4 regions of the Mycobacterium kubicae genome follow, and region 1 is predicted to be linked to each of the others. Evidence: riboswitches for the same ligand, from Rfam matches in the RefSeq annotation. Region 1 holds a riboswitch; each other region holds the start of a gene.
The links. Region 1 has a riboswitch for magnesium ahead of I2456_RS01775 (hypothetical protein). Riboswitches for the same ligand answer to the same signal wherever they lie in the genome.

Region 2: it holds a riboswitch for magnesium, as region 1 does, so the genes downstream of both, I2456_RS13255 (PPE family protein) here and I2456_RS01775 (hypothetical protein) in region 1, are expected to answer to the same signal.
Region 3: it holds a riboswitch for magnesium, as region 1 does, so the genes downstream of both, I2456_RS11575 (Rv1535 family protein) here and I2456_RS01775 (hypothetical protein) in region 1, are expected to answer to the same signal.
Region 4: it holds a riboswitch for magnesium, as region 1 does, so the genes downstream of both, I2456_RS16420 (PE family protein) here and I2456_RS01775 (hypothetical protein) in region 1, are expected to answer to the same signal.

The regions. Positions count from the first base shown of each region.
Region 1 is NZ_CP065047.1:367,352-372,819, reverse strand. Features, by position in the region: gene car (carboxylic acid reductase) at 1-2,248, shown strand, start outside; gene I2456_RS01780 (NADP-dependent oxidoreductase) at 2,245-3,177, shown strand; gene I2456_RS01775 (hypothetical protein) at 3,306-3,533, opposite strand; M-box (ykoK) riboswitch at 3,715-3,885, opposite strand; gene I2456_RS01770 (O-methyltransferase) at 3,955-4,614, shown strand; gene I2456_RS01765 (acyltransferase family protein) at 4,615-5,468, opposite strand, start outside.
Region 2 is NZ_CP065047.1:2,843,774-2,849,241, reverse strand. Features, by position in the region: gene I2456_RS13260 (PPE family protein) at 1-645, opposite strand, end outside; gene I2456_RS13255 (PPE family protein) at 1,436-2,629, opposite strand; M-box (ykoK) riboswitch at 2,927-3,101, opposite strand; gene I2456_RS13250 (PPE family protein) at 3,214-4,437, opposite strand; gene I2456_RS13245 (PPE family protein) at 4,528-5,468, opposite strand, start outside.
Region 3 is NZ_CP065047.1:2,436,832-2,442,299, reverse strand. Features, by position in the region: gene ileS (isoleucine--tRNA ligase) at 1-2,651, opposite strand, end outside; gene I2456_RS11575 (Rv1535 family protein) at 3,009-3,251, opposite strand; M-box (ykoK) riboswitch at 3,528-3,697, opposite strand; gene I2456_RS11570 (NAD(P)H-dependent flavin oxidoreductase) at 3,849-4,979, opposite strand; gene I2456_RS11565 (carboxymuconolactone decarboxylase family protein) at 4,990-5,468, opposite strand, start outside.
Region 4 is NZ_CP065047.1:3,478,529-3,483,996, reverse strand. Features, by position in the region: gene I2456_RS16425 (PPE family protein) at 1-1,179, opposite strand, end outside; gene I2456_RS16420 (PE family protein) at 1,194-1,493, opposite strand; M-box (ykoK) riboswitch at 1,786-1,956, opposite strand; partial or broken gene I2456_RS16415 (IS256 family transposase) at 2,435-3,434, opposite strand; gene kasB (3-oxoacyl-ACP synthase KasB) at 3,706-4,959, shown strand.

The sequences.
Region 1 (5,468 bases):
CCCGGTGATCGACTACAAACTCGTCGACGTCCCCGAGCTCGGTTACTTCCTTACCGACAAGCCGTATCCACGTGGTGAGCTCCTGGTGAAGTCGGCCACGTCGATGTCCGGTTACTACAAGCGGCCCGACGTCACGGCGAAAGCGTTTGACGCCGAAGGCTATTACCGCACCGGTGATGTGATGGCCGAGCTGGAGCCGGGCCGGCTCGTCTACGTCGACCGACGCAACAACGTCTTGAAGCTGGCGCAAGGAGAGTTCGTCGCCGTCGCCCGACTGGAAGCGGTGTTTGCCAGCGCGCCACTGGTTCGGCAGATTTTCGTTTACGGCAACAGCGAGCGCCCGTACCTGTTGGCGGTGGTGGTTCCCACCGGCGAGGCCCTGGACAGGTATGCCGGTGACGCGGCCGGGCTGAAGGCTGCGCTGAGCGAATCCCTGCGTCAGACAGCCAAACTCGCCCAGCTGCAATCCTATGAGGTGCCCGTCGACTTCCTGGTGGAACTCGACCCGTTCAGCGCCGACAACGGATTGCTGTCGGGGGTCGGTAAGCTGCTGCGGCCGAAATTGAAAGAGCATTACGGTCAGCGACTGGAACAGCTCTACACCGAACTCGCCGATACCCGGGTCGCCGAACTTCGTTCCCTGCGCGAAGGTGCGGCCGACCGCCCGGTGATCGACACGTTGACCCGCGCCGCGGAGGCCTTGTTGGGACTGGTGAGTGGCCCGCCGGCGCCGGATGCACACTTCATGGATCTCGGTGGTGACTCCCTGTCGGCGTTGACCTTTTCGAATCTTCTGCAGGACATTTTCGATGTGGAGGTGCCGGTAGGCCTGATCATCGGTCCTACCACTGATCTTCAGTCATTGGCCGATTACGTTGCAGGCGAACAGCAATCCGTCTCCAAGCGGCCTACCTTCGCGTCGGTGCACGGGAAGGGCGCGACGCAGGTGCGCGCGGCGGAGCTCACCTTAACCAAATTCATCGACCCCGCGACATTGGCCCAAGCGCCCACGCTGCCCCGAGCAGCCGGTTCTCCACACACCGTGCTGTTGACCGGGGCCAACGGGTATCTCGGCCGGTTCCTCACCTTGGAGTGGCTGCAACGGCTGTCCGAGCGTGGCGGGAAGTTGATCGCCGTCGTGCGCGGCAACGACACCGAAGCGGCCCGTGCCCGGTTGGCCGATGTCTTCGGCAGCGGCGACTTGCAGTTGGTGCAGCGGTTCGAGGAATTGGCCGCCCATCACCTCGAGGTCATCCCCGGCGACATCGGTGAGCCGAATCTCGGTCTGGATCAAGCTACCTGGGAGAGGCTGGCGCAGACCGTGGACATGATCGTCCACCCGGCCGCGCTGGTCAACCACGTCCTGCCCTACGACCAGCTGTTCGGGCCCAATGTGGTGGGCACGGCCGAGTTGATCCGACTGGCGATCACCGCGCGCATCAAGCCCGTCACCTACCTGTCGACCGTCGCGGTGGCGATGCCTGTGCCCGCAGGCGAATTCGACGAGGACGGGGACATCCGGGAAATCAGCGCGGTGCGGCCCGTCGATTCCAGTTACGCCAACGGGTACGCCAACAGCAAGTGGGCCGGCGAGGTATTGCTGCGTGAAGCACACGATCTGTGCGGCCTACCCGTCGCGGTGTTCCGTTCCGACATGATCCTGGCCCACAGCCAGTTCGCGGGACAGCTCAATGTCCCGGATATGTTCACCCGCCTGATCTTCAGCCTGCTGGTCACCGGTATTGCGCCGTGGTCTTTCTACCAGTCCGACGATCCAGGGCGGCGCGCTCGGGCGCATTACGATGGCCTGCCCGCCGACTTCGTCGCCGAATCGGTCACCACACTGGGCGAAGACTCAGCCGAAGCTGGAATGTACCGCTCGTTCGACGTCATGAACCCGCACGACGACGGTGTCTCACTGGACGTGTTCGTCGACTGGCTGATCGCCGCCGGCCACGACATCCGCCGCATCGACGACTACGACCAATGGCGTGGCCGTTTCGAGACAGCGCTTCGTGCCTTGCCCGACAAGCAGCGTCAGTACTCGGTGTTACCGCTGTTGGAGGCCTACCGTCAGCCGGAGCGGCCGCTGCGCGGCGCGCCCGCTCCCACCGACGTCTTCCGCGAGGCGGTCCAGGCGGCCAAGATCGGTCCAGATCAACACATTCCGCATTTGTCGCCCGCGCTGATCGACAAGTACGTCGCGGACTTGCAATTGCTCGGACTGATCGAGGGGGTTGGGAGATGACCGCCGAGACCGCCCGCGCCGTGCGTTTCGACCGTTACGGTGGACGAGATGTGCTGTACGTGACGAACATCGACATGCCGACGCCCGCACCGGGCGAGGTGGTCGTCGAGGTTCGGGCCGCCGGCATCAATCCCGGCGAGGCCGCAATCCGGCTCGGAGCAATGCACGAGATGTTCCCCGCGACCTTCCCCTCCGGGGAGGGTAGTGACCTGGCCGGGATCGTGACCACCGTTGGACCCGAGGTCAGCGAGTTCGCCGTCGGCGACGAGGTGTTGGGGTTCAGCTTGCGCCGGTCCAGCCACGCCACCCACACTGCCGTCCCGGTGACGCAGTTGATCCGTAAACCGCCCGAGTTGAGTTGGGAGGTGGCGGGTTCGCTGTATGTGGTCGGCGCTACGGCGTACGCGGCGGTGCGTGCCGTCGCACCGCAACCGGGTGAGACGGTCGCCGTCTCGGCCGCTGCGGGCGGGGTGGGCACTCTGGTGGTGCAGCTGCTGGTGCACCGCGACGTACGGGTCCTGGGCATCGCCGGGCCCGGCAACGCTGAGTGGCTGCGCGCCCACGGTGTTACGCCCATCGTCTACGGGGACGGTTTGGCGCAGCGGTTACGCGACGCCGCGCCCGACGGGATCGATGCATTCATCGACTTGTTCGGACCCGACTACGTGCAGCTGGCGGTCGACTTGGGCGTGGCGCCGGAGCGTATCGAGACCATCATCGCGTTCCAAAAGGCAGGTGAAGTCGGCGCCAAGACCGAGGGCAGCGTCGATGCGTCGACCCCCGAGGTGCTCAGCGAGATCGCCGGGTTGATCGCCACCGGCGCGGTCGATTTCGACATCGCCGCCACCTTCCCCCTTGACCGCGTCGCTGACGCTTATGAAGTGCTCGAGCAGCGGCATACGCACGGCAAAATCGTGTTGGTGCCCTAACACGCGGCCAGAGCTACGCCAGGCCGATCTCTCGCTGTCGCAACGGGTTCTGGCCAAAAGAGTGAATCCGAACGAGAGTTGGCCGCGGGTGGGCACCCGCCGCCTCGCGCCTGGTGATGCCGGCCTGCTCAAGTGCCGATTACCGATACGGGCATCCGCGTCACGTACGCGTTGGCCCGTTCTTCGGCGCTCATGTTCAGGGCGGCGCGGAACTGTTCGGTCACCCGCCGCAGCGCTGTTCTCGCCGCAGAAGTCCGGAAAATGCGCGGCGGCGCAACATGGTTGACGGTCATGATCATGGCGTGCTCCTGCTGGCAGCCCGATCGGCGCGCGTCATTCAGCCGCTGGACGGCCAAGCCGTCACACTCAGGCGGCGAAGCGAATGCCGGAGCCGGATCGGGACAAGATGGATTCGGGATAGGGACTATCGCTGGGACTCATATCTCGCCCTCACCTCCTCGCAGCCAGGACACACGCGGGTGTCATCACAGTTTCACCAACACGAAAGAGGCGCGAACCTTCGACGGCAGAGCGTCGAACACACCCCTCTCGTCGGAGCTTCGGCACTGCACGGCGTATCCGAATGCTTCGGAAGCCACTTGGGCTCAACCCTTAGGCCGGGAAGAGCTGTCCTGACCCGGGGCGTCTCTCGACGTTCGGGGTCAGTGGCCTGTGTCCATGCAGACGCCTCACCTACCGAGGTGTCTTGCGGGTCCCATGGTCGCACCGAACCCTCGACTCGTCAAACGGGTCGCGCCACGGCCTACCCTCGAACGCATGGCCACTACTTTGCAGGACCCACGGGTCGCCTCGACGCTCGACCGGATGTATGCCGCCGCGAAAGATCAGATGTCGCTGTTGCAGGACAGGCGCGGGGATTTCGCGCGGCCCATGACCGCGCAGGAGCGCACCGAGGCGATGAGCGAGTTCTACATCCCGGTGACCCCGGAAGCGGGCCAACTGCTCTACGCGCTGGTGCGCGCTACCCGTCCGCAGACCGTCGTGGAATTCGGCATGTCCTTCGGCATCTCCGCACTACACCTGGCGTCCGCGGTGCGCGACAACGGCACCGGCCGGGTGATCACCACCGAGCTCAGCGACACCAAAATCGCCGCCGCGAAAGACACCTTCGCCGAAACCGGCCTGGACGACGTCATCACGATATTGGAGGGAGACGCGCTGTCCACGCTGACCGAACTGGACGATCCGGTCAACTTCGTCCTGCTCGACGGGTGGAAGGACCTCTATCTGCCGGTGATCAAGCTGCTGGAACCGCGGTTGTCACCTGGAGCGCTGGTGATCGCCGACAACACCGAGGCCGCCGACGCCGGGACCTACCTCGACCACGTCCGTAACCCCGACAACGGATACGTCAGCTTCAACTTGCCCGTCCGCGCGACCGACAGCATGGAAATCAGCTGTTGGGCAAGCAAGTAGCTATCTGACCGACTCTTCCAGCCACGGGATGAGCCACTTCACCCCTTCGGGGGTGAGGTGGACCCCGTCGCTGCGCACCTTGATGCCGTCCACCTTGGCGGTGTAAACCCCGTCCGGGCACAGCTTCTTGTTCAGGTCCACGATCCCGACGTTGGGTCGTTGGCTAACTGCGTTGCGCAGCATGGTGTTCCACTGGTTGACCCGATCGGGCTGGTCCTCCGGATAGAGACGACCGTCCGCCTTCTCGCCGCCGCGGCTATAAGGGACGGTGGCAACCATCACTCGCACTCCAGTCGAGCCGACGATGTTCAACGCCCGCTGCAGTTCGAAGTTGAGATACGCATCGAAGGTGGGGTCACCGATGTGGGTCCATTTGCCCTCGTTGACGCGGTCCACCGTCTCCCAGCGACCGATGACCAACAACGCCACGTCCGGCCGGTCTTGATTGATCTGCGTCGTCCACCGGCCCGGCCAGGTGTCGCATTCGGCTCGCTGCTCCAGCGTCTGCCCGATGTAGCGATACGGGGTGCCGCGCACCAGGCTGCAGCCGATGACGGTGTGGTCGATGAATTTGAACCCCGGCGTCGCGGGCAGGTAATGCATCATGGTCCACCCGATCGAATCGCCGAACACCGAAACGGTGAACGGCCGGTTGGGGTCTCGCGGTCCCGGAGCAGGCACCGGCTGACCGGTCTGCGGAGGTGACGGCGACACCGCCGCGACCGCAGAAACCCCCGGCGGGAGCCCGACCTCGCGTAGCGCGGGTCCGGTGGCGACCGGGACGACGAGGATCGTCGCAGCCGCAGCGGATGCGACGGTGGCCGCCGCGAGCGGCAACAGCGGAACTCGCTCGG
Region 2 (5,468 bases), 2.5 Mb from region 1:
GCCTTGCAGTGCCGTTGGCAGCGACGTGATGAACTGGGACAGCTGCGTGGTGATGTCCGAGGCAGCCGGAGCGGCGGTGGCCTGCGATACCGCCGCGGCCTGCATGGCGGTGCCCGACGTGCTGGTTGTCTGCGGCGGCTCGGTAAACGGGGTCAATTCGCTCGCGGTTGCCGACGAGCCGGCATAGGCGTACATCGCGGCGGCATCTTGCGCCCACATTTCCAGGTATTGGGCTTCAGTGGCCGCAATTGCCGGGGTGTTCTGGCCGAGGAAATTGGTGGCGATCAGTGCGAGCAATTGCGCGCGATTGGCCGCTATCACCGGCGGAGGTACCGTCGCCGCGAACGCAGTCTCGTACGCGCTCGCCGCAAGTTTCGCCTGCGCGGCCACCTGGTCGGCCTGCCCGGCGGTGGCGGAGATCCACGACACATACGGCCCGGCCGCCGCGGCCATTGCCATTGCCGTCGGCCCTTGCCACGATCCAACGGTCAGGCTTTCAATCGTGGACGCGTAAGATGCTGCGGTCGAATGCAATTCGCCCGCCAGCGCGTCCCACGCTGCCGCGGCGGTCAGCAGCGGCCCAGCACCTGGACCGGTGTACATGCGCCCGGAGTTGATCTCAGGTGGCAGTGCCCCGTAGTCCATACGCGATACCCCTTATCCCCTCGAGAACCGGCCCGTCGATCGCTGGCCGGCACCACCGCATGTTCAATCGGAAATTGCGAATCCCGCCATCCGCTACATTGCGTGCTCACCCACCCGATTTGACCGTATTTTTGTCAGGTTCACGCGGTGTGATCGCAACGTAAACGATGCGTATCGATGCCATCACTGCGCTACCTCATGCACTGAGATATCGGGCTGTGAGCAAACTCGAGTAGGGCCTCGACAGCAGCGGGTCTTTGCATTTTTCGGCACATATCGACAAACCTAAAAACAACACTTTCGCAAGAACTGGCTTTGATGCACGCGCATATCGCACGAATGGCTCGCCAGGTAATGTGTCAGGTTCGCGAAATCGTGATCCGGCGCACAGTCTGCGAACGCGGCAAGCTAAGCCTCGTTCGCCACCGTGCTATGTCGAGCAGTCAAGCGTCGCCGCCTGCGGCCGGGGTGGACTGGCGCGGCAGCAGCGACTTCGCCAATTTCCGAGCCGCCGATTTGCCGAAAGGTCGCAAACCCGGTTCGCAGCAAGGCTGCGGTCTCGCGTGCGGGTGGGTACCGACGTGTTGCTGCCCATTCGTCACTGCCATAGCGATCTCCCGAAACGACGGCTGGCGGCAAGAGCGACAGCGCCGCGTGGCCATTCCACCGTCATGCCTCGTTCTTCTGACGTTAGGAACAACGTACGCAAAAAACAGGAGGAAGGTATGCGCGAGCCGCTGTAATGTGCCTGCTCACTGGCTGGACGTTTTCTGCACAGCCCGCCAGGCCGTTAACCGGCCGCAGGCGGCCTGGCGACGAAGGTCGGGCGAGCACCGTATTGCGGGACCGCGCGACCGTAGGGTTGGCTCGCCACGGTGCCCAGCGGCACGCCCGGCATGCCGGCCGCGACGGCGGGTGGCGGCGCGACCATGGGTGTTCCTCCCAACGGGGCGCCGAGCGGGCCCACCGGTGCGCTTGCCGTCCAGGACGGCGGAACCGCCAGCTTGCCGATGATGGAGGCGTTGCCCGCGCCGGCGGACACCAGGCCGCTCGCCGCCCCCGTCGAGGCAACGGGGGTAGCCACCGCGCTTTGCACACCGGCTGCGGCCCCTTGCGCGACGTCGCCGGCCACGCCGGATGCCGCCGTCGCACCGAACAGGCTGGACAGGGTGCCGACCGTGGCACCAGGGGTGAAGATACCGGTCGACGTTATGGTGTTCCAGATGTTCGCGTTGGGCCCCCACTGAGCCCAGAAATCCGCCAGCCCTGCTGGTCCCGAGCCGGTCAGCAGCAGATTTGTGACGTCGGTCAGGCCCGCCGCGCCGTTGGTGCCAGCAAGTCCCTGCAATGCGCTGGGCACCGCCGACATCAACTCCGACAGCGTGTTCTGCGGTCCCCCTGCGGCCGCTTGACTCACCGCGGCGGCCTGGGCCGTCAGTCCGCTCGGGTTTGTCGTTTGCGCTGGCTCGACGAATGGGATCAGCTGGGTGGCGGCTGCCGAGGAACCGGCATAGCCGTACATGGCGGCGGCGTCCTGCGCCCACATCTCGGCGTACTGCGCTTCGGTCGCCGCGATGGCGGGGGTGTTCTGACCCAGGAAGTTGGTGGCGATCAACGTCATCAGCTGAGCCCGGTTGGCCGCGATCACCGGCGGTGGGACCGTCGCGGCGAACGCGGCGTCGTACGCACCGACCGCGGCCTCGGCTTGGATGGCCGTTTGCTCCGCTTGCACGGCGGTTGAGCTCATCCACGTGACGTAGGGGGCTGCCGCGGCGGCCATCGACGCCGACGCGGGGCCGTACCACTCCTCACTCGTCAGCGCGGCCAGCACCGATGCGTACGACAACGCGGTGGCACGCAACTCGGCTGCCAGGCCCTTCCAGGCGGATGCGGCAGCCAGCATGGGAGCTGCGCCGGCTCCGGTGTACATGCGTGCGGAGTTGATCTCGGGCGGCAATGCGGCAAAGTCCACTGCGAAGCTCATCGGTGCCCCTCTTTCAAGCTAGCGGTAATACGTTGCGGGAGGGACCCAAACCCGTTGCCTGGGAACAGCTTTCACGCACCTTCTCACACACGTCGGCGCAGCGACGTGTGCAGATCAGTAACGAAGGTGCCGTCAGAAGGCGCGGAAGGCGCCGGGATCGGATCGAAACGAAATGGTCGATCTGGGATACGGACTATCTCCGGGACTCACTTCGCTCTCACCTCCTCGGGGCCAGGGCATACGGGGATGCCGACAAGGCGCACACAGGGATGAGTGCCCGGCAGGACAACACCGGACGCCGCACCCCTCTCGTCAGAGCTTTGGCACCGGACGGCGTATCCGGCTTGGAAAGCCGGAAGCCACTTGGGCTCAACCCTTAAGCCGGGAAGAGCTGTCCTGACCCTGGGCGTCTTTCGACGTTCGAGGTCAGTGGCCTGTATCCGAGCGGACGCCTCACCTAGCGAGGTGCATGCAGACGCCATCGTGGCACCGGAAGTGATGGGAGTCAACCCAACGCTGCAGCCCATGGCAATAGCAACCGGGTAAACAGGCGGTAACCATCGGCCGCCGCAACCCGTTGAGTGTCAGCCGGCAGCGGGGGGACGCGACATGATCGTCGGCTGGAACCCGTATCGCGGACCACTGCCGAAGCTGCGCGAATAAGGCGTTGGGGTGGGCATGCCGGGAATGCCGGGCATGGCGGCGCCCGCTTGCGGGGCGGCGGTGCCGCTCAGGATGGATTCGGGGCGCGCGACGCCGGCCTGATCGGCGACCTCGACGGTCACCGTCCAACTCTGCGGAACAGATAATCGCCCGATCAAGCTCGCCTGGTTGGCGCCGGCGCTCACTCCCCCGAGACCCGAGCGCGCGGCGGTCGCTCCGTTCCACGCGGCATCGGCGGCATCGGCGCTGGCGATCGGTGCCGAAGCCGCATCGGCTCCGCCGTTCGCCACCGCGCTGATGTCGGCCACCGCTCCGGTGACGGCCGGCAATATCTGCGCCGGAGCCGTATACCCCGCTGACACAACCCCGTTCACCAAATTGGAGTTGAGGAAAATTCCGAAGGCGTTGCCGTCGTTCCCGTCGAGGAAATTCAACAGGTCGGCCAGCACGCCCGTCTCGGGAATCGCGTCAAGTGGCGATGCCGCCGCCGGTAACGAGAGCCCTTGCAGGGTTGCCGGCACCGAGGACATGAGTTGCGGGAGTTCGGTTTTGGTCAAACTGCCCGCTGTGGTTCCAGTGATTTGGGTAACCGCTGCGGCCTGATTGGCCTGTCCCGACGGGTTGGTCGTCTGAACGGGTTCACTGAACGGTTGTAGCACCGCGGCTTCCGCCGAACTTGCGGCATAGCCGTACATCGCCGTCGCATCCTGTGCCCACATCTCGGCATATTCAGCCTCGGTCGCCGCGATCGCCGGTGTGTTGATGCCCAAGAAGTTGGTGGCCACCAACACCAGCAAGCGCGCTCGGTTGGCCGCCACCACGGCAGGGGGCACGGTCAGGGCGAACGCGGCTTCGAACGCCGCCGCCGCTGCGGCGGCCTGACCGGCAGTTTGCTCTGCCTGCAGGCCCGAGACGCTCAGCCAAGTCACATACGGTGCCACCGCAGCCGCCATCGTCGCCGACGCCGGCCCCAACCAGCCTTCACTGACCAGTGCCGAGATCACCGACTCGTATGCCGTTGCGGTGTAATGCATTTCGGCGGCGAGCTCATCCCAGGCCGTCACGGCAGCCAGCAGCGGCGCCGAGCCGGGCCCGGAATACATGCGCAGGGAGTTAATTTCGGGCGGCAGTGCACCGAAATCCATTGTCCTGCACCTCCTTCAACCAGCCGTGATGGTGGAGTCGGCTTGGGTGCCGCCTACCGGCGACACCGATTTCGCAGTACCTGCGCGAGGTCAGCCGGCGGCTGGCGGACGGCCCATGACCGTCGGTCGGAATCCGTAGCGCGGCCCATTGCCGAAGCTGTGGCCGAACATCCCCGGAGCCGGCATGCCGGGCACACCCGGGATGCCTGCCGCGGCTTGGGGCACCATCGCCGAACTCGTCCAACCGCCGCCGGGCGCCGCGGCGCCCGCGTGGTTCGCGACCGCGGTCGCCTGCGTCCACGTCTGCGGAACGGACAATCGCCCCACCACCGCCGACTGATTCGTACCGGCCGTCACTCCGCTTGCACCTAGTGAGGCGGCAGTCGTCTCGCCGAGCGGAGGCACGCCGGTGGGGCTCGCCGGTGACGCGGCCGGTATCCACGAAGGATTCCCTTCACCGGAACCCATCGGTGGCACCGCGGCACCCTCTTGGGCGCCGAGTGCGACCGCGTTGGTGTCGGCGATGGCGGCCCACACCCCTGGGGCGATCACGGCGGGGCTCACGTACCCGGCCGAGACGAACCCGTTGGTCAGCGATGAGTTCAGGAAGATGCCGTAGGGATTGCCGTCATTCCCGTCAAGGAAGTTCAAGATGTCGGCGAGCAGGCCCGATCCTGGGATGGCATCCAAGGGCGAGGCCGCTGCCGGCGACGCGAGTCCTTGCAGGCTGCCCGGTACCGCAGACATGAGTTGCGGCAGTTCGCTCTGGGTGAGGCTGCCACCGGCGCTGCCGGCGGCCTGGGTGACCGCGGTCGCTTGGTTGGCCTGCCCGCTCGGATTTGTCGTCTGCGCCGGCTCAGCGAAAGGTGTCAGTGTCGAGGCGGCGGCCGAACCGGTGGCGTAGCCATACATCGCCGCGGCGTCCTGCGCCCACATTTCACCGTATGCGGCCTCGGTGGCCGCGATCGCGGGCGTGTTCTGACCGAGCAGGTTGGTCGCGACCAGGGCCGTCAACCGGGTGCGGTTTTCGG
Region 3 (5,468 bases), 2.1 Mb from region 1:
AATCGGCCGTAGGTGTCGATCGCGTCGGTCAATTCGACCTGCTTGACATTGAGTTCGTCACCGATCAGGTCGACGAACGGCTTGAGCCGCTCCGGGTGCTCTACCGCCACAGTCAGTTTCGGCAACGGCAAGCGCACCCGCAGCTTCTTGGCCTTCCGCAACGAGGACCCGGCCGAGCACACTTCCCGGACCTGGTCCATGGCTGCCACCAGGTCGGGGTCGGCGGGCAGGTCATCGGCGTCCGGCCAGTCGGTGAGGTGCACCGACCGCTGCCCGGTCAGGCCGCGCCAGATCATCTCCGTGGTCAACGGCAGCAATGGAGCGGTGAGCCGCGCGGTTACCTCCAGCACGGTGTGCAGCGTGTCAATGGCGTCGGCGTCTTCCTCCCAGAACCGCGAACGCGACCGCCGCACATACCAATTCGTCAAGGCCTCGGCGAACTGGCGCAGCTGCTCGCAGGCCCCGGAAATGTCGCACACCTCCATCGACTCGGTCAGCTCGTCGCGCAGCGCGGCCAGCTTGGCCAGGACGTAGCGGTCCAGCACATGCGTCGAATGTGTCCGCCAGACACCGACTTTGGGGGCGTAGAGAGCCAGGAAGCTGTAGGCGTTCCACAGCGGCAGCAGGACTTGGCGCACCCCTTCACGGATGCCCTGTTCGGTGACGATCAGGTTGCCACCGCGCAGGATCGGCGAGGCCATCAAGAACCACCGCATGGCATCGGAGCCGTCGCGGTCGAACACCTCGGTGACGTCCGGGTAGTTCCGCAGCGACTTGCTCATCTTCTGCCCGTCGCTGCCCAGCACAATCCCGTGTGACACACACGTTTTGAATGCCGGACGGTCGAACAGCGCGGTGGCCAGCACGTGCAGCGTGTAGAACCAGCCGCGGGTCTGGCCGATGTATTCGACGATGAAGTCACCCGGGTAGTGCCCGTCGAACCAGTCGCGGTTGTTGAACGGGTAGTGCACCTGTGCGTATGGCATCGATCCCGAGTCGAACCAGACATCGAGCACGTCGGGGATGCGGCGCATGGTGCTGTTGCCGGTGGGATCGTCGGGATTGGGCCGGGTCAACTCGTCGATGTAGGGCCGGTGCAAATTGCTGGGCCGCACACCGAAGTCGCGTTCCAATTCATCCAGGCTGCCGTACACGTCGATGCGCGGGTAGGCCGGGTCGTCGGATTTCCACACCGGAATCGGCGTGCCCCAGTAGCGATTTCGAGAGATCGACCAGTCGCGCGCGCCCTGCAGCCACTTGCCGAACTGCCCATCCTTGACGTGCTCGGGGTACCAGGTGATCTGCTGGTTGAGTTCCACCATGCGGTCCCGGAAAGTCGTGACTGCCACAAACCACGACGAAACCGCCCGGTAGATCAGCGGGTTGCGGCATCGCCAGCAGTGCGGGTAAGGGTGCTCGTAGGTTTCGTGGCGGATCAGGATAGCCCCGTTGGCCGCCGCCGGGCCGGTCTGGTTCTTCAGGTCCCGGATGATGTGCGGGTTGGCCTCAAAGACGTGCTGTCCCTGGTAGTCCGGAACGGTCGCGTCGAAGCGGCCTTTGGAGTCCACGGGTGTGACCGGCGCGATGCCGACGGTGTCGGTGGTCGCCATGTCGTCCTCGCCGTAGGCCGGTGCCATGTGCACGATCCCGGTGCCGTCCTCGGTGGTGACGAAGTCACCGCGCAGCACCTGAAAAGCGTTGGGCGCGTCCATGAAATAAGGAAACGGCGGCAGGTAACGGGTGCCCAGCAGGTCGGCGCCGCGGTAGGTGCCAAGGATCGCCGGTTCGTCGCCGAGTTCGCGGGCATAGGCGGCCAGTCGCGCCTCGGCCAATACGAATCGATGGTCGCCGACCTGGACGTGGACGTAGGTCATCGCGGGGTTGACCGCAACGGCGAGGTTCGACGGCAGGGTCCATGGCGTGGTCGTCCAGATCAGCAGGTAAGCGCCGGCCAAATCGCCGCCGACCACCTGGAAACCGACGGTGACGGCCGGGTCCTGGCGGCTTTGGTAGACGTCGTCGTCCATCCGCAATTCGTGGTTGGACAACGGCGTTTCGTCGCGCCAGCAGTACGGCAACACGCGGTAGCCCTCGTACGCCAGGCCCTTGTCCCACAGTTGCTTGAACGCCCAGATCACCGACTCCATGTAGGACGGATCCAGCGTCTTGTAATCGTTGTCGAAATCGACCCAGCGGGCCTGGCGGGTCACGTAGGCCTGCCATTCGTCGGTGTAGCGCAACACCGACGCGCGGCAGGCGTCGTTGAACGCGGCAATGCCCATGACGTCGATCTGCGATTTGTCGGTGATGCCCAGTTGGCGTTCGACTTCCAGCTCGGCCGGCAGGCCGTGGGTGTCCCAGCCGAAGCGGCGCTCCACCTTGCAACCGCGCATGGTGCGGTAGCGGGGCACGATGTCTTTGACGTAGCCGGTCAGCAGGTGCCCGTAATGGGGCAGGCCGTTGGCGAACGGCGGCCCGTCGTAGAACACGTACTCTTCGGCGCCGTCACGACGGGAAATGCTGGCGCGGAAGGTGTCGTCGTGGAACCAGTACTCGAGAACCTGTTGTTCGAGTGCCGGGAAGTCGGGGGCTCCCTCGGACAGCTTCGGATAGGCCTTGAAGTCGGCCTGCAATTCAACATTGTCGGTCAAAGTGCGTCGTCTCCCGTGTGCCCCTGTGGCTGCGTGCCTATGGCCAGGCTCCGGGGACGACGCTGCGCTGGTGCGCGAACGCCGCGGTACCACCCCGCTTGCCACGCTGGCGCGTGACCGCTCAAGTGTCAGGCTGTGACGGGCCCACCCGTTCGGCTCTACTGGGCCATGCTGGCTGTTCTTCCGAAGGCTCCCCGGTGATGGCCGGATCAGTGCCGATTGCCCAATTCTACGGGGCTGCGCAAATCCAGATGATGTGCCGAGTCCCAGGGGCTACCTGACCGCAGGCCAGTCCTGCAGTCGGGTAACCCCTGGGAGCCCGGGTTGTTCGCTATCCATTCGAACCATCGACCCTTATCAAGCTTGGACGTCCAGCACACCGGCCCGCCAAAGCGCCGCGTACAGGTGACGCAACGGCACGGTGAGCAGCCGAGCGGCACCGTCAACCAGCGGGTCGCCTCCGGCGCCGAAAGGCTGGTCCTCGCGGCGGCGCGTCACCTTCTTGACCACGGCAGCCTCGGTCGGCGCGACGTTCGGCACCACCGTCAGCTTCGGAGCGGGCGCGATGGCAACTACTTCGTCGTACAGGGCAGCGGTCATGATCGCCTCCTAGAGAATTTCGAAACAGGATTCTGTGGACTGTGTTCTGCTCAGTCCCGTCCCGTATCGGTTCGGATCCGATCGCTGCTGGTGAGTTTCGACTCAGCGTGCAACGTCGCGCCGGAGACCGGTTGGGGACGAAACGGAGCCCGGATATCGAGCCGGACTGTCACTGGAACTCATGCGTCCCTCACCTCCTCTACGGCCGCGAGCAGCGGTTGACCCGCTCTTTTCTGCGCGCACAAAGGAGTACAGAATTGCCGACTTCCGTCGGAATTCGCACCCCACTCGTTAGAGCTTTGGCACTACACGACGTGTCCGGTGAACCGGAAGCCACCTGGGCTCAACCCTTAAGCCGGGAGGAGCTGTCCTGACCCGGGGCGTCTTTCGACGTTCGGGGTCAGTGGCCTGTGTTCGTGTAGCCGCCTCACCTATCGAGGTGCTTACCGGACCGATGATGCACCACCGGTTGGACTGGGTCAACTCCACCACGCCGGGTTTTCCGGTTTTTATGGCAACCTGAGGTCCGCCCTCGGCTGCTGCCCAGCGAAGGCGCTGCGACCAGCGCAAACACCGGCAACCCGGCTGTGCGCGACATCACAGTCCGGAGTCGGTGAGGCCTTCGAGGCGGCTGACGGTGTCGATGTATTCCTCCACCATGTCCAGCACCACGGCGCGGGCGGGCCGCACTCGATCCAGCGACCCCACCACCTGGCCTACGAAGTAAGTCGCCAGTTCGCGAGCCTTGGCGCCGGGCTGAGCCGCGGCCTGGTTGATCCGGACCTGCGAATCGGTGACCAGAGCGGTCTGCAGCGGCATGCCCAACGGGTTAGGTGTGTCGGGCCGCTCCCACTCGTCGGTCCAGGCCGTGCGCAGCATGCGAGCCGGCTTGCCGGTCATCGATCGGGACCGCACTGTGTCCGACGATGTCGCAGCCAGGAACTTCTCTTTCACCACCGGCGCGGTCTCGGCTTCCTCGGTGGTCAACCACACCGACCCGCACCACACCCCTTCTGCGCCCAGAGCCAACGCCGCAGCGATCTGGCGGCCGCGGGCGATGCCACCGGCGGCCAGCACAGGGGTCGGCGCGACCGCATCGACGACTTCGGGAACCAGCACCATGGTCGCCACCTCACCGGTGTGCCCACCCGCCTCGGTGCCTTGCGCGACGATCAGGTCGACGCCGGCAGCGGCATGCCGGCGCGCGTGCTGCGTGGTCCCGGCCAGCGCCGCCACCAGCACGTCGTGGCTGTGCGCTCGCTCGACCAGGTCGACCGGCGGCGGCCCCAGCGCGCTGGCAATCAGCCGGATGCGGTGCGAGAACGCCACTTCCAGCAGTGGCTCGTAACCCTTGGGCGAGATGTTGAGACCGCCCCGGATCGCCAGGTCGGGATCGGCGTGCTGCGCCACGCCGTAGCGGTCCAACAACTCTTCGACGAACGCGCGATGCTCTTCGGGCAGCAGACCTTGTGCCTGCTTTGCGTTGACGCCGCCTTCGTCAGCGCCGACGTACTTCGGCGGCAGGAGCAGGTCGACGCCGTATGGTTTACCGCCGGTCTGCTCGTCGATCCAGTTCAGCTCGCTCTCCAACCGCCGCGGGCTGTGCGCGGTCGCGCCCAGGACCCCGAACCCGCCGGCGTTGGTCACCGCGGCGACCACGTCCCGGCAATGGCTGAAAGCGCAGATCGGAAACTCAACGCCGAGCATTTCGGCGACCCTGGTTCGCATGCCGCCGACGCTACGCCGAGCCGGTAGGTGACGGCGACCGGCCATCGGGAGGCCAGCTTGCCACCCCTTCCTCCAACGGGACCTGAAGGCTCTGCAGGATCGAGGCGACCATCCGCCAGGCACCGATGGCGGTGACAAGTTCGATGAGAACCGTTGTGTCGGAATTCAATTCCCGCTGACACTCGGTCCAGCTGGCGTCGCTCACCGCGCCGTGCCGCACTACGTCATCGGTCGCCGCCAGCACGGCGCGTTCCGTGGCGCCAAACCCGTTGCAACTGCGCCACTCCCGCACACCGAGCAGATCTTCGGCCGACACTCCCAAGCGCGAAGCGACGCGCCAATGCTGGGTCCACTCGTAGTCGCACCCAGTGAGCCAGGCGATCCGCATGATCACCAGTTCCCGCAATCTGCGGTCCAGAGCCCCATGCCAGAGCATGCTGGCCAGCAGGTCGTTGAAGACCCCGGCGAGCAGTGGATGATTCAGCAGCA
Region 4 (5,468 bases), 2.8 Mb from region 1:
TAAGAACCGGGTATCTGCAGTGGTGGCACCGGTTGTCGCGCGCCCGGCCATAGCCGCCGGTGCGTAGCCGGGCATGCCGGTCCCGACCGCTGGAGGGGGGCTGAGCGGGGTGGCCCCCAAGACCGATGCGAGAGGGCTTGCCGGTGGGGCGGCCGCGGTCCAGCTGGACGGCACCGACAATGACCCAATCGACGGGGCCTGACCCAGGGCGGCAGATGCGCCGCCACCGGAACCCAGGTTCGCCAGACCCACGAGGCCTCCGAGTGGGCCGGCCGTCACAGCCTCTCCCATCGCGTTCCCAGCTGCGTCCCCGGCCGCACCGGCACCTAGCAAGCTCGTGAAGGCACCCACCGTGTTGCTGGGCATGTAGAACCCGGACGAGAAGATGGTGTTCCAGATATTCGCGTTGGGTCCAAATTCATTCCACCAGTCGAACCCAGAGCTCCCGGATCCAGACCCGGTCAGCTGGCCCAGGATTGCGGAAAGCCCTGACGTGGACGATGCAGTCGGCGATCCAAGCTGCTGGAGCGCGCCCGGCACCGCAGACGTCAACTGTGACAACGCTGTCTGCGTGCTAGCGGCACCGACTGTCGTGCCGGTGGCCTGGTTGACCGCAGCGGCCTGCATGGGCAGCGCACCGGGGTCGGTGTTCTGCGTCGGCACGGTGAACGACGGCACCTTGGTGGCTGCTGCCGACTGCGCGGCATAGCCATACATGACGGCGGCGTCTTGTGCCCACATCCCGCTGTAGTGGGCCTCGGTGGCCGCGATCGCCGGGGTGTTCTGCCCGAGCACGTTCGTCGCGACCAGCGACGCCAGCTGCGCACGGTTGGCCGCGATCACCGGCGGGGGCACCGTCATCGCAAACGCAGTCTCGTAGGCCACTGCGGCGGCCGTTGCCTGGTTTGCGGTCTGCTCAGCCTGTGCAGCAGTCGTGTTCATCCACGCTACATATGGCGCAGCGGCAGCGGCCATGGCCGTCGATCCCGGACCGCGCCAGCCTTCGCTGGTCAGATCCGAGATGACCGATCCGTAAGACGCAGCGTGCGAACGCAACTCGGCTGCCAGCCCGTTCCAGGCTGCTGCCGCGCTCAGCATCGACGCCGGTCCTGGGCCGGCGTACATTTTGGCGGAGTTGATCTCCGGCGGTAGCGCGCCGAAATCCATCATCACAGTCATTGCTACCCACTCCTTTAGCCGGTCGCGACGGTGTTGGCCGCCTCGGTGGTCGCGTATGAACCGGCACCGGCACCCAAGATGCGCACGAACAGGTCATGAACCGCGGTGGCCTGGGCGCTGACCGCCTGATAATTCGCGGCGTGGGCGCTGAATTGTGTTGCAGTCAGAGCGGATACCTCGTCGGCGGCAGCAGGAATGACGCGTGTAGTCGGCAGCGCCGCTGCGGTGTTCTGGGCGGCTAGGGCCGAGCCGATACAGTGCAAATTGTTGGCTGCTGCAGCCAGCATTTCTGGCTGTGTGGTCACAAAAGTCATCGGATTTCTCCTTCCGGAAAGCAGACTGAAGCTGCGGCTGTAGTCATGTCGAAGCACGCCAAAAGGACGCGCACTTACCAAACGAAGGCGTGCGTTGGTTTTAACCGAAGCGGCGCAAGCCGATTCAAATGATGGGAAGGATGCCGGGGCCGGATCTGAACGAAACGGTCATCGGACTCGGATAGGGACTATCACCGGGACTTATCTCGCTCTCACCTCCTCACGGCCAGGGCACACGGGGGTGCCGACACGGTGCACAATGGGATGAGGCGACCTGGCTGATTAACCAGCCGCGGCACCCCTCTCGTCAGAGCTTTGGCACTACACGGCGTATCCGGTTGTCCCGGAAGCCACTTGGGCTCAACCCTTAAGCCGGGAAGAGCTGTCCTGACCCTGGGCGTCTTTCGACGTTTAAGGTCAGTGGCCTATGTCCGTGCAGACGCCTCACCTAGCGAGGTGCATGCGGAGTTAATCCTGGCACTCGAAGGCGACGCCAGTCAACTCGGCAGCGAGATCTACAAAATCGGGGGCAGTCCCATCCGCCCGCGAAACACCCTTGGTACCTGAGCTAAGCGCGCCCGCGACACGGTGACCGTCGTGAGGCATGAGGAGTGGGGCTGACAGTTTCCCTATGCGGCCTTTACTGGCCGGTGTGGCCACGATTGCTTCGACAGTGATCAGGGTCAATCGGCCGAGGGCGATCTGGTGTCGGCGAAGGCGGGCTGGTGCGTTCAATCCGCGTGACGATGGCGGTCGGTCGCTGCTTGCTGGCCGTGCCCGGCGGCGATGGTCCAGGACATTTTCTGCAGCAGGCTGAAAACGGACTTATGACCGCGGGCACTTGCGAATTTATTGGTAGCAGTGCGGCCGACCCAAAATCAGGTTGCGTCCCGCGCAGTGGTGTAAGTCGGGCCGGCGATTCGTGGGGCTCTGCGTTTCAACTATGCCGTCAGTGCGGCTGGGACCACAACGTGTTGGTCGGGTTGGTCATTGGCGCGGTTGAGCAGGGCAAGGGTGGTTTCGGAGAGATAGCGTTTGTCGGCGACCTGCCATTCGTCATGGGCTTCGACGAGGACCGAGCCGGCGAGTCGGAGCAGGGCGGCCGGGTTGGGAACACCCCGACGACGTTGGTTCGACGCATGACCTCTTTATTCAACCGCTCCAATGGATTGGTCGACCAAACCTTTTCCAGTGCGGCACAGGGAAATTCGCGAACGCGGTGATGTCGTCGGCCGCCCCGCGCAGCATTGTTTCGACCTTGGGTAGCTGGCGTCCGAGCATGCCGGCGATGGTGTCAAGTTGCTCGCGGACTTGTTCGGCGGCGGGTTGGGCGAAGTTGGTGCGGACCGCCGCGGCGACCATCTCCGCGGAGCCCTTGGGCACCTGTGCCAGCACGTTGCGCAGGAAATGCACACAGCATCTTGGCCACGCCGCCCGAGCAGCACAGCCTCGTCGCGGCGCGCAAACCAGTGGGCATCAGAGATCACCAACTGCACCCCGGACAGGCGCATGACTTCAGCGACCGCAGAAAACGCCGTCCAGAAGGCGCCGTCCTCGCTGTCGCCGACCTCGAAAGTCCAGCTCCTCGCGGCGGCCGTCAGCAGCAACCCCGGTGGCGATCACCACCGCCTGGGACACCACCCGGTGATTGACTCGGGCCTTGCAGTAGGTGGCGTCGAGGAACACATACGGGAACCGCTGATCACTGAGAGGTCGGTCGCGAAACGCGCGACTTCGGTGTCCAGGTCGGCACAGATCCGCGATACCTCGCTTTTGGATATCCCCGCATCAGCTCTCAACGCTTTGACCAGTTCGTCGACCTTACGGGTCGAGGTGCCGTGCAGGTAGGCCTCCATGGCCACCGCGAACAGGCATTGATCGACCGGCGGCGTCGCTCCAACAATGCCGGAAGAACGACCCCGTGCGCAGATTCGGTGGCCGCCTTCGTGAGCGCTGAAACGCCTGGCTCCGGTGGCACGACGTGGCCGTTGTCTGGCCGCTGCATCGGTTCTGGTCCCGTTTGAAGGTATGCTTCTTAAGGTTCTATTAACAGCCGAGGCGATGTGGCAGCGCCGCGCAGCCCGACACTCGTCCTCACGACCTTCCCTCGCAGCTGTCGATTGACCGCAGACAACTAAGAATTTGCGCCTCATGGGACGGGAGCCGTGTGCGCGCCCACTGATGTGAGAACGAAAGGGATATGGCTAGACCCATGACAGAAATGGTTACCGGAAAAGCATTTCCGAATGTGGTCGTGACTGGGATGGCCATGACGACTGCGCTGGCGCCGGACATGGAAACCACGTGGAAGATGTTGCTCGACTCCCAAAGTGGTATTCGCGTCCTGGACGATCCGTTCGTCGAGCAGTTCGACCTGCCGGTTCGCATTGGTGGTCACTTGTTGGAGGAATTCGACAGCCAGTTGACGCGTGCCGAGCTGCGCCGGATGGGTTACCTGCAGCGGATGTCCACGGTTCTGACGCGCCGGGTGTGGGAGAACGCCGGTTCGCCGGAGGTGGACAGCAACCGCCTGATGGTGTCGGTCGGCACCGGATTGGGTTCCGCCGAGGAGATGGTGTTCAGCTACGACGACATGCGGGCTCGCGGAATCGAAGCGGTTTCGCCGTTCGCGGTGCAGAAGTACATGCCGGACGGGGCTGCGGCTGCCGTGGGCCTGGAGCGGCGCGCCAAGGCTGGCGTCAACACCTTCGTCTCGGCGTGTGCGTCCGGTTCAGAGGGCATCGCTCAGGCGTGGCGCAACATCGTCTTCGGTGAGGCTGACATCGCGATCTGCGGTGGGGTCGAAACGAAGATCGAGGCCGTTCCAATTGCCGCGTTCGCCCAGATGCGCATCGTGATGTCGACCAAGAACGACGACCCCGTGGGCGCCTGCCGCCCGTTCGACCGGGACCGGACCGGTTTCGTGTTCGGTGAAGCGGGTGCATTGATGGTCATCGAGACCGAGGAGCACGCCAAGGCGCGCGGGGCCAATATTCTGGCCCGCCTGATGGGCGCCAGCGTCACGTCCGACGGCTATCACATGGTGGCGCCTGACCCCAACGGGGAACGTGCTGGACATGCGATGAGCCGGGCGATTCAGCTTGCTGACCTCACGCCGGGCGACATCGACCACGTCAACGCCCACGCCACCGGCACCTCGATTGGTGACGTCGCCGAGGGTAGGGCCATCAACAACGCGCTGGGCAGCAACAAGCCGGCGGTGTACGCCCCGAAGGCGGCGCTGGGGCACTCGGTGGGCGCGGTCGGGGCCGTGGAATCCATCCTCACCGTGCTTGCGCTGCGCGACCAGGTCGTTCCGCCCACGCTGAACCTGGAGAACCTGGACCCGGAGATCGATCTGGACGTGGTGGCGGGTAAGCCGCGACCGGGCGAGTACAACTACGCGATCAACAACTCGTTCGGATTCGGCGGGCACAACGTGGCGCTGGCTTTCGGCCGGTATTAAACCCCGTCGAATTGCCCCCGAGCGGCCAGATCGGGAGCACAATCGAACTCACCTGATCGGCGGACGATGACTGGGTGAGGTTGCAATGAAGCGTCTGCGACTGCGCGGCTTACTGGCTGCGCTCGGCGTTATTTCAGCGGTCCTTCCGATGAGCGGAATCGCCGCACCGGCTATCAGCCGTGCCGACGACGATTGCGCTCCCGGCTGGGCCTGGAGCGTGGACTTGAACGAGTGTGTCTGGGTGCTCCCGGCCGCGAACGGCCCGGGAGGACCGGGGGGCCCCGGCGGGCCAGGGGGGCCCGGTGGCCCGGGTGGTCCCGGCGGTCCGGGTGGGCCCGACGGCCCCGGGCGACACTAGCCTTCAGCCGGCGGTGACGCGCTTCACAGCTGCGTCACAGCCACAGTGGTTAAACTGGCTAAGTATCCGCACTTTGACATTGGAGAACAGCCGTGCCACGCACAGACAATGACACCTGGGATCTAGCCACCAGCGTGGGTGCGACGGCGAC